Regions from separate parts of the Massilia sp. AB1 genome, predicted to be linked through region 4. Evidence: predicted binding sites of a transcription regulator. Region 4 holds the regulator's gene; each other region holds the start of a gene.

Region 1 (2,199 bases), 150 kb from region 4:
GCCGACGCATTGACGCGCCGGCTGGGCGCACTGGAAATGCGCGAGGACTCCGCCGGCGCGACGGCGTTCGAGCGCGACCTTGGCGCCGCAATGGGCCGCTACCTGGCGGACCTGCATGCCGGCCGCACCGCCTCGCCTTATCGTCCCGCGCCGGGCGCCGCGGCCGGTTTCGACCCCGCCTTGCAGCTGCGCCTGGCGCTGGACGCCAAACGCCTGGCGCAGGCGGTCGACCAGGCCGCACCGGCGATCCCCTTGTACGCCAGGGTCAGGACGGCGCTGGCGCAGTACCGGGAACTGGCGCGGCTGTATCCGGAATGGCCATCGCTGCCGCCCGCCGGCCAGGCGGGGGTCGCGGCCGGAAGCGCCTACCCCGGCAGTGCGCTGCTGCGCGAACGCCTGCAGCTGCTGGGAGACCTCGGCGAGGACGACGCTCCCGCCGGCGAGCAGATCTACACGGCCGAGCTGGCGGCCGCGGTCCGGCGTTTCCAGTCGCGCCACGGACTCGTCGAGGACGGCGTGCTGGGCCCGGGCACCCTTGCCGCCCTGTCGGTGCCGCTCACCCACCGCGTCGCCCAGCTCGCGCTGACCCTGGAGCGCCTGCGCTGGATGCCGCCGCCGCCGGACGGCAGGCTGGTGGCGGTCAACCTGCCGGCCTATCGCCTGTGGGCCTTCGACCTCGGCAGCCGTTCCTGGACGGCCCCGCTCGAAATGCGGGTCATCGTCGGCAAGGCGGCCAGGACGCCGACCCCGCTGTTCATCGGTCAGATGCGCTATCTCGAGTTCAACCCTTACTGGAATGTGCCGCGCAGCATAGAGCTCGGCGAAATCATCCCCAAGCTGGCGCGCAATCCGGCCTATCTCGAACAGCACGACATGGAGCTGGTGGGAGCCGGCGGCCAGGTACTGCCGTCCACGGGCGGCGAAGCGCTCGCGCGCCTGCGCGCCGGCACGGCCCGGACCCGGCAGCGCCCGGGGCCGTCGAACGTGCTCGGGGAAGTCAAGTTCGCCATGCCCAACCCGATGAACATCTATCTGCATTCGACCTCCTCGAAGGAGCTGTTCGCCCGCACGCGCCGCGACCTGAGCCACGGCTGCATCCGCGTGGAGCGTCCGGCGGAACTGGCGCAATTCGTGCTCGCCGACCCGGAACAGTGGAGCGCGGAGCGCGTCGCCGACGCGATGCGCCCGGGACCGAGCCGCACGGTCAGGCTGCGCGCGCCGGTGCCGGTGGTCCTGTTCTACGCGACCGCGCTTGCAGACCGCGACGGGCGCGCCTTGTTCGCCGACGACATCTATGGACTGGACCAGCCGCTGATCCGGGCCCTGCGCGCCGATTGAAGACCGCACGGCTTGACCCGCACGGCAAGCGATGCGATCCTAAATTTGATCCACATCAATTACAGCGCGGCGGCGCGCAAAGTACAGTCCAGACATCACTTTCACGACAGAAAGGAAGTCCATGTACAAGACAATTTTGGTTCACGTCGACGAAACCGCCCGCTCGGCGCAACGCACCGAGGTGGCGGCGGCCATGGCGCTGGCCAGCGATGCCCGCCTGATCGGCGTCGCCACGACCGGGGTTCCCGCCTACCTGTTTCCCACCGACGGCATGGTGGCCGCGGGGCCCGTCGACATCGCGCCGCTCGAAGAGGCGCGCGGCCAGGCCGAGCGCTCGCTCGAGCTGTTCGAGGCCGCGGCGCGGCGCGCCGGCGTGGCCTCGGTCGAACGGCGCTGCGTGGACGAGGACGCGGGCATCGCCATCAGCCTGCAGTCGCGCTACAGCGACCTGGTCGTCATCAGCCAGGCCTCCCTGGATGAGTTCCTGCCGCGCCAGCGCAGCGACTTTCCCGACTACGTGGTGCTGAACGCGGTCGGGCCGGTGCTGGTCCTCCCTAGCGCCTGGAGCGGCGCCGTGCCCGGCACGCGGGTGGTGGTGGCGTGGAACGGCAGCAAGGAAGCGGCGAGGGCGATCGCAAGCGCCCTTCCCCTCCTGCGGCAGGCGCGCCAGGTTGACCTGGTCGTGTTCGATCCCGGCAGCACGCGCGGGGCGCACGGGCAGGAACCGGGCGCGGATATGGCCACCTACCTGGCCCAGCATGGCGTGCAGGTCGAAGTCACAGTCACCGGGGCCGGGCGCGACGAGGACCGCGCGCTGCTCGCGTTCGCAGCCGCCAAGGAGGCGGACCTGATCGTCATGGG
Region 2 (2,199 bases), on a different contig from region 4:
CCAGGCGCCGTGTGCTGTCGGCGGCTTCGGGGCGGGTATCGGGTGGCATCGTCAGTGTGCGATCAGGAGTGGGCTTGTGCTGCGCGCCAGCAGGGCGCGCGTGACGCCGCCGAGCACGAATTCGCGGTAGCGGCTGTGGCCGAAGGCGCCGGTGACCAGCAGGCTGGCGCCGGCGCGGCGCGCCACCGCCATCAGGGCCTCGCCGGCGCTGTCGCGTGTGTGCTCCAGCACCACCTCGACCCTGGCGCCGTGGCGGGCCAGGTGCAGGGCCATGTCGGCCCCCGGTTCCTCGCCATGCAGGTCGCCCATGGTGTCGGGATTGACGAGGGTGAGCTTGACCGACTCGGCCTGCCGCAGCAGCGGCATGGCGGCGGCGATGGCGCGGATCGCCTGCACGCTGCCGTCCCAGCCGACCACGGCGTGGCCGTTCAGCGGCAGGTCGGGCCAGCCGGCCGGCACCACCAGCACGGGCCGGGCGCCGTGCAGGGCGACGTACTCGGGCAAGCCGCGCACCTGGGTCGCCAGCCCGGGAATGGGCGGAGCCTCGGCTTCGCGGCTGACCACGACCAGGTCGGCATAGCGCGACTCGAGCAGCAGCGCGTAGCGGGCGTCGTCCTCGATCATGCGGCTCTCGAAGGACGCGACGCCCAGGCGCTGGATGGCGGTTTCGAATTGCCGCAGGCGCAGCTGGACCGCCTCGCGCACGCCGTTGAAATCGGACTCCGGCATCATCGGCGCGCCCATGGAGCCGGTCAGCAGGGCGTAGTCGAGCCAGGATATCCCGGTCGCGGCGCTGCCCACGAGATGGGCCTCCTGTTCATTGGCGAGCCGGGCGGCGGCGCGCAGCCGGGTCTCCTGCTCCGGGCTGCCGTCGACATGCACCACGATGGTCTTGTACATGCTCGTTCCTTTCAAACGGGTTGGCGGACCCGTGCGGCCTGCTTTCCATACGACCGGCGAGCCGGGTCAGCAAGGGAATCTGGCCGGGCGACCGATGCTTGATTGGATCACCCTGTTGCCAATGTATTCCTTTGCCTGATCTGTGTCAGTAATGCGATTGAGATGGATCAAAGAACTTGTAAAAAAGCGTGGCCGAGTTGGCTTGGCAGCGCGCTGAAGATGTATTTCCCGCGTGGTGTGCGACTAGGCTTACGCAAGGACGCGGCATGGATTACCGAAAAACGGGCTTGTACGGAGGATTTGTATCCCAATCTCTGGTTGCGTACCGGCGCGAGTGGTCGGTTCTCTTTGTGTCTCCATCTCAGCATGGCTGAGGATTCGGCCGCTGCCGGCAGTACGGGCAGCGGCTCTTTTTTTTCGTCCCAGTGGTCTATGCCAGTCAGAGGAAGCGCTTTCCCCCAGTTGCACGCCGCGGCGGGCTGCAGCCGGGCGAATCGGGCCTCCTACCGCGATCCGCCTGGATGCTTGGACACCGTAGCAATGGCATGTAAGTTATTCCGACAGGAACGATGGCCCCGGAGTGGCTGAGCTGTTTCGTCAATCGCGGGCCTAGGCCACTGAACGCGGCCGGGGGCGAACAGGCAGCAGCAGCGGGCGGCTCTCTTGCCGCATGGGCAAAATTGCCAGGATGATCCTGGCAGGGCATGCATGTGCTAGAATGCCGCGCGCTGCCCGGATGGTGAAACTGGTAGACACTGGGGACTTAAAATCCCCCGCCAGGAATGGCGTGCCGGTTCGATTCCGGCTCCGGGCACCACGAATTTTCTCTTCTGTTCACAGCGAACTGCCGCCCTTCACGGCCGCGTTCGCGGGACCTTGCCTGCGGGCGCGCCGCGCGACCGGTGCGGATCGCGCCAGGCATCCAGCGAGTCAGTCTCCGCGCTTCGCATGCACAGGGCGATATTTTCCGCCGCGCCGGATTCCAGCCGTCGCCAACAATCCAAGCCCAAGCAGCGCCAGGGAGGCCGGCTCCGGTACCTGCCGGATGTGGCCGGTCGCCCCGGTGCGGGGAATCTCCGTGGTCCAGCCGGACCCGCCTGGGGCATGCCCTGGTCGCTGTTCGCGTCCTGCACGGTGAAGACGATGCTGTTCGACTCCAACCTGATAGGGTGCTCGCTGTTGTTCGCGTAGATATAGCCGCTCAGGTAGCCGCCCCGATGGAAGCTCAGTTCCATGCCGAGGTCGCCCAAGCCGTGCGCGAAGCCCTCGGTTCTCGGGAAATAGGTCATCGGCGTGTAC
Region 3 (2,199 bases), 160 kb from region 4:
GGCGACCTCGACCATTCCGCTCTGGATGGCGCATTAGGACGGATGGATCACCGGGCATGGCGCGTGGCCGGACCTGAGCGATGCACATCACCCAGCACCCTACCCATACGCTCGACCTGCGCGTGCGCGAGCTCGCGCAGCTGTTCAATTCGCTCGATCCCGCCCCCTTCCTGAACCGCGACCTCGATCATCTGTGCGAAGCCTTCATCGAGAGCTGGGCGCTGCCGCTGCCGCTCGACAGCCACCTGCGGCTGGCGATCCGCGTCGAGAATCCGGAACTGCCCCGGGATGCGGGGGAGATGGTCGCGGATGCGGTGCATAACTATTACACCTACAAGATCGGCCTGGTGCGCGGCGAGCTCGGGCAACTGCTGCGCCAGGGGCGGACCAGCCTCGCGATCGGCCTGGGCTTCGTCGCGTCCTGCCTGGTGCTGGCCGAGCTGATTACCGGCCTGGCTCCCGGCCATGGCGGGAAGATCGCGCGCGAAAGCCTCACCATCATCGGCTGGGTGGCGATGTGGCGCCCGGTGCAGATCTTCCTCTACGACTGGTGGCCGCTGAAGCGGCGCATCAGGACCTATGAAAACCTGCGCTTCGCGCAGGTGAGTGTCGTCGCGGGCAAGGCGCAGAGCGCCGGCTGAACATACCGGCATTTGCACAGGAGCTGTGCTTGTGGACCTTCTGTCGCCCCGGACAGGGGATCGCCCCGAACATCCCGGCAGGCCGAAGCTGGCGATGATGGGTCATGACCGGTCGATACACCGTTTTGCGGGGCTGACTTAGCAGTTCTTTGACGCTAGTCAAACACAACAAGATCAAGACTGGTAATCCTGACGACTCATCTCTTCCAGGGCCGATGATCATGTTCCTAGAGCGAGTTTGCGTGGCAACAGACGGCTCCGACCTCGCGGTACAGGCCGCCCAGATGGCCGCCCTGCTCGCCCGCTCGGGCGCGGGACGGATGTTCGCCGTGTCGGTTGCGCAGCCGCATTTCTCCATGCCGGAGCGGTCCGCTGCCATGCCCGACGCGCAGGCGGAGTTTCTGCGCGCGCACGAGGCCGCCCAGTCCCACCTCGACACGGTGTTGCGCATCGCGCAAGCCGCCGGGGTCAGCTGCGAGACGGCGGCGCCGCTCTCGTCGACGCCGGGTCCGGAGATTGTCCGGATCGCGGAAGAACAGGGCTGCGACCTGATCGTGATGGGTACCCATGGGCCCAACGACGCGAACCGGCTGTTTGCCGGCAGCGTCGCCCAGTACGTGCTCGCGAACTCGACGGTTCCGGTGATGCTGCTGCGCGTGCCGCGCGAGGCCTCGCAGCCCGAGTTCGGCGACCGGCCGGCCAGCTAGGCTGGGACGCCCGCCCTAGCGCGCCATGAGCAGCGGCACTGTGCTGTTCTGAAGCAAGGTCCTGCTCACTCCTCCCAGGAAGAGTTCGCGGAACTGGGTGTGGCCGTAGCACCCCATGACCACCAGGTCGTAGCCGTCCTGGGTCGCCAGCGTGAGCAGATTGTGCCCGCAATCGATGTTGCGTCCGATCGTCAGCATCTGCGCCTGGACGCCGTGGCGGCCGAGGAAGGCGGTGATGCCGGCGTCGTCGTCGTCCTCGACCAGGCTGCTCTCGTCAGGAAGGCGGAAGGACACGACGGTGACGCGGACGGCGCGCTGCAGCACCGGCAGTGCGGCGCGCAGCGCGGCGGAGGCTTCCTTGCTGCCATTCCAGGCGACCAGGACATGGTCGCCAGGCTGGCGCGCCACGGGTGCGCAGGGCACGACCAGCACCGGGCGCGCGCTGGTGAACAGCACGTATTCGGGGATGCGGCCGATCGTATCGGTCAGCGCTTCGGCCAGGTCGTCCTGGTTGACGACCACGAGGTCGCTGAAGCGACCCACGTGGGCCAGCGCATCGCTGGCCAGGTCGCACACCAGGCGGCTTTCCGACGACACCCCGGCCTCGGCGGCAATCGTCGTGAACTGCTCGAGCGCGCGGGACGCCGTGTCGTGCAGGGGCTGGAAATAGCTCGCCTCGAGGCTGTCGGGAGCAGCATGATACCCGTGCGGGAATACGTCGCGCGACACGCCGGTGGCGGCAAGGCCGATCAGGTGCGCGCCATGCGCCTTGGCCAGCTGCGCAGCGATCCGTATGCGTGCGGGCGCATGGCGTGACAAGTCGGCATGCACCAATATGGTCTTGTAGCTCA
Region 4 (2,199 bases):
TCGACGTAGACCTGGCGCTTGGTGCGCAGCCAGCACAGTTCGAGCACGGCCAGGTAGCTGGCCATGCCGATGGTAATGGCCGGAAACAGAATGTGGAAAGACATCGTGAAGGCGAACTGGATGCGGGCGAGATCCAGGGCGGACAGACCGAACATGGGTGTTCCTTCGCGCTGTGTCTGAGTGTTGAGAATCTAGCATGCTCATTGGGTGCGCACGGTTGGCGATGTCATTTTTGTATGCATTCGTGGTGTGCGAGCAAACTTGGGTCCCGGCCTTCGCCGGGACGACGTGCTGGGGGAGCGGACTGCGGAAACCATTTCGACACGCAGCCTAAAGACCGTCGTCCCGGCGAAGGCCGGGACCCAAGTTGACGTTGAAGTTCAACATAGGACGATTTGTCGCGCCGCCCAAGCGACAGCCCCGTCTATAATCTCCCCATACGCGTACTACCGGACTTCCCATGACCCAGATCGTCTCCTTCAAGACCGACCAGCCAGTGAACATCCAGGCCCTGAAAGCCAGCTGCTCCGCCTGCAGCATGCACCAGCTGTGCCTGCCGATGGGCCTGGAAGATGCCGACATCAACCGCCTCGACCAGATCATCGGCCGCCGCCGGCGCCTGGAAAAGGACGAGCGCCTCTATCAGATGGGGGAGCCCTTCCGCAACCTGTACGCGGTGCGCTTCGGCCACTTCAAGACCTACCAGGTCAACGCCGCCGGCGAAGCCCAGATCACCGGCTTCCAGATGGCCGGCGAGCTGCTCGGCATGGACGCCATCAGCGGCACACACCACTGCGACGCCGTGGCGCTGGAAGACAGCGAGGTCTGCGAAATCCCCTTCTCGTGCCTGGAAGGGCTGTTCGGCGAAGTCCCCGCCCTGCTGCGCCACTTCCACCGCATCATGAGCCAGGAAATCACCCGCGAGCAGAACGTCATGCTACTGCTCGGCAATATGCGCGCCGAGCAGCGCTTCGCGGTCTTCCTGGTCAACCTGTCGGCCCGCTACGCGGCGCGCGGCTATTCGCCCAACAGCTTCCAGCTGCGCATGTCGCGCGAAGACATCGGCAACTACCTGGGCCTGACCATCGAGAGCGTCAGCCGCCTGTTGTCGCGTTTCAAAAAGCAGGGCTGGCTGCAGGTCGACAAGCGCGAAGTCACCCTGCTCGATCCCGCCAAGCTGAAGGCGCTCGCAGCCGGCACCGACGTGTGCAGCCCGATGGCCTGAACGTGGACGGCAAGCTCCCAGTCGACCTGCACCTGCGCAGCTACGGTCCGCAGCCCCTGGGAGACCGTCACAGCTTCGCCCAGATCGTCCTGCCGGTCGCCGGCGAAGTCGACCTGGAAATCGAAGGCCGCGGACGCACACTCGACCTGCTGCACGCCGCCGTGGTCGCGCCCGGCGCCTGGCATACGCAATGGGGCGAAGCCGGCAACCAGTCCTTCATCCTCGACCTCGGCCCCGAGCTGCTGCACCGGGGTCCTTGGCAGCGCCTGCTCGAACGCCCCTTCACCCCGATCGGCGCCGCCGCCCGCAAGCTGGTCGAATTCATGAGCCTGGCCCGGAGCGACGCCGCCGCCCCGGCGCAGCTGCTGCAAGGCTGGACGCCGCTGCTGCTCGACACCCTGTCCCAGGAAACACCCCAGCCCAGGTCGCGGCTGGCGGCGCTGATGGCGCGCATCGAGGCCGCGCCCGGCCAGCCCTGGACCCTGGACGCCATGGCGCGCGCCTGCTCCCTGAGCGCGAGCCGCGTCCACGCCCTGTTCCGCCAGGAGACCGGCATGAGTCCCCACGACTGGCTGTTGCAGCGGCGCCTCGAGCGGGCCTGTACGCTGCTGGTGGCGACGCGCCGATCCATCGCCGACATCGCCCTCGAGACCGGATTTTCCGACCAGAGCGTGCTCACGCGCGCCATGCGCACTGCGATGGACACCACGCCTGCCGCTTACCGGAAGGCGGCGCGCGAGGATAAGCACAAAACGCAGTAGCTGGCGCCAAGACCCGTCCGCCCCGGTGGGCGAGAATCTCCGCTCTCAGGAGGTTCTCATGGTCATCAATCAGACATCGCTCGGCATCGGCTCGGGCATCCTCGCCGGCGCCCTGTGGGGCCTGGTCTTTCTCGCGCCCCAGCTCACCGCCGGTTTCCTGCCCCTGCAGCTTTCGGCCGGGCGCTACCTCGCCTACGGGCTGGTGGCGGTGGT

Evidence for each region. Region 4 encodes FNR, which switches genes on or off when oxygen is low (the NO sensors DNR and NnrR bind a similar motif). Its sites were predicted from a motif close to TTGATNNNNATCAA; they were not measured.
Region 1: J8847_RS05960 (universal stress protein) is a predicted target of FNR. The motif match lies at 1,384-1,397, and genes of this name have one in related genera.
Region 2: J8847_RS17375 (universal stress protein) is a predicted target of FNR. The motif match lies at 1,058-1,071, and genes of this name have one in related genera.
Region 3: J8847_RS05970 (universal stress protein) is a predicted target of FNR. The motif match lies at 791-804, and genes of this name have one in related genera.

The regions. Positions count from the first base shown of each region.
Region 1 covers NZ_JAGKSG010000006.1:162,174-164,372, forward strand. Annotated here, with positions in the region: gene J8847_RS05955 (murein L,D-transpeptidase) at 1-1,338, shown strand, start outside; gene J8847_RS05960 (universal stress protein) at 1,460-2,199, shown strand, end outside.
Region 2 covers NZ_JAGKSG010000032.1:18,643-20,841, forward strand. Annotated here, with positions in the region: gene J8847_RS17370 (alpha/beta hydrolase) at 1-49, opposite strand, end outside; gene J8847_RS17375 (universal stress protein) at 52-900, opposite strand; tRNA gene J8847_RS17380 (tRNA-Leu) at 1,631-1,717, shown strand; gene J8847_RS17385 (PEP-CTERM sorting domain-containing protein) at 1,831-2,199, opposite strand, start outside.
Region 3 covers NZ_JAGKSG010000006.1:164,433-166,631, forward strand. Annotated here, with positions in the region: gene J8847_RS05960 (universal stress protein) at 1-37, shown strand, start outside; gene J8847_RS05965 (hypothetical protein) at 81-641, shown strand; gene J8847_RS05970 (universal stress protein) at 857-1,348, shown strand; gene J8847_RS05975 (universal stress protein) at 1,364-2,199, opposite strand, start outside.
Region 4 covers NZ_JAGKSG010000006.1:9,052-11,250, forward strand. Annotated here, with positions in the region: gene J8847_RS05260 (cytochrome ubiquinol oxidase subunit I) at 1-155, opposite strand, end outside; gene fnr (fumarate/nitrate reduction transcriptional regulator Fnr) at 461-1,225, shown strand; gene J8847_RS05270 (helix-turn-helix domain-containing protein) at 1,207-1,986, shown strand; gene J8847_RS05275 (DMT family transporter) at 2,045-2,199, shown strand, end outside.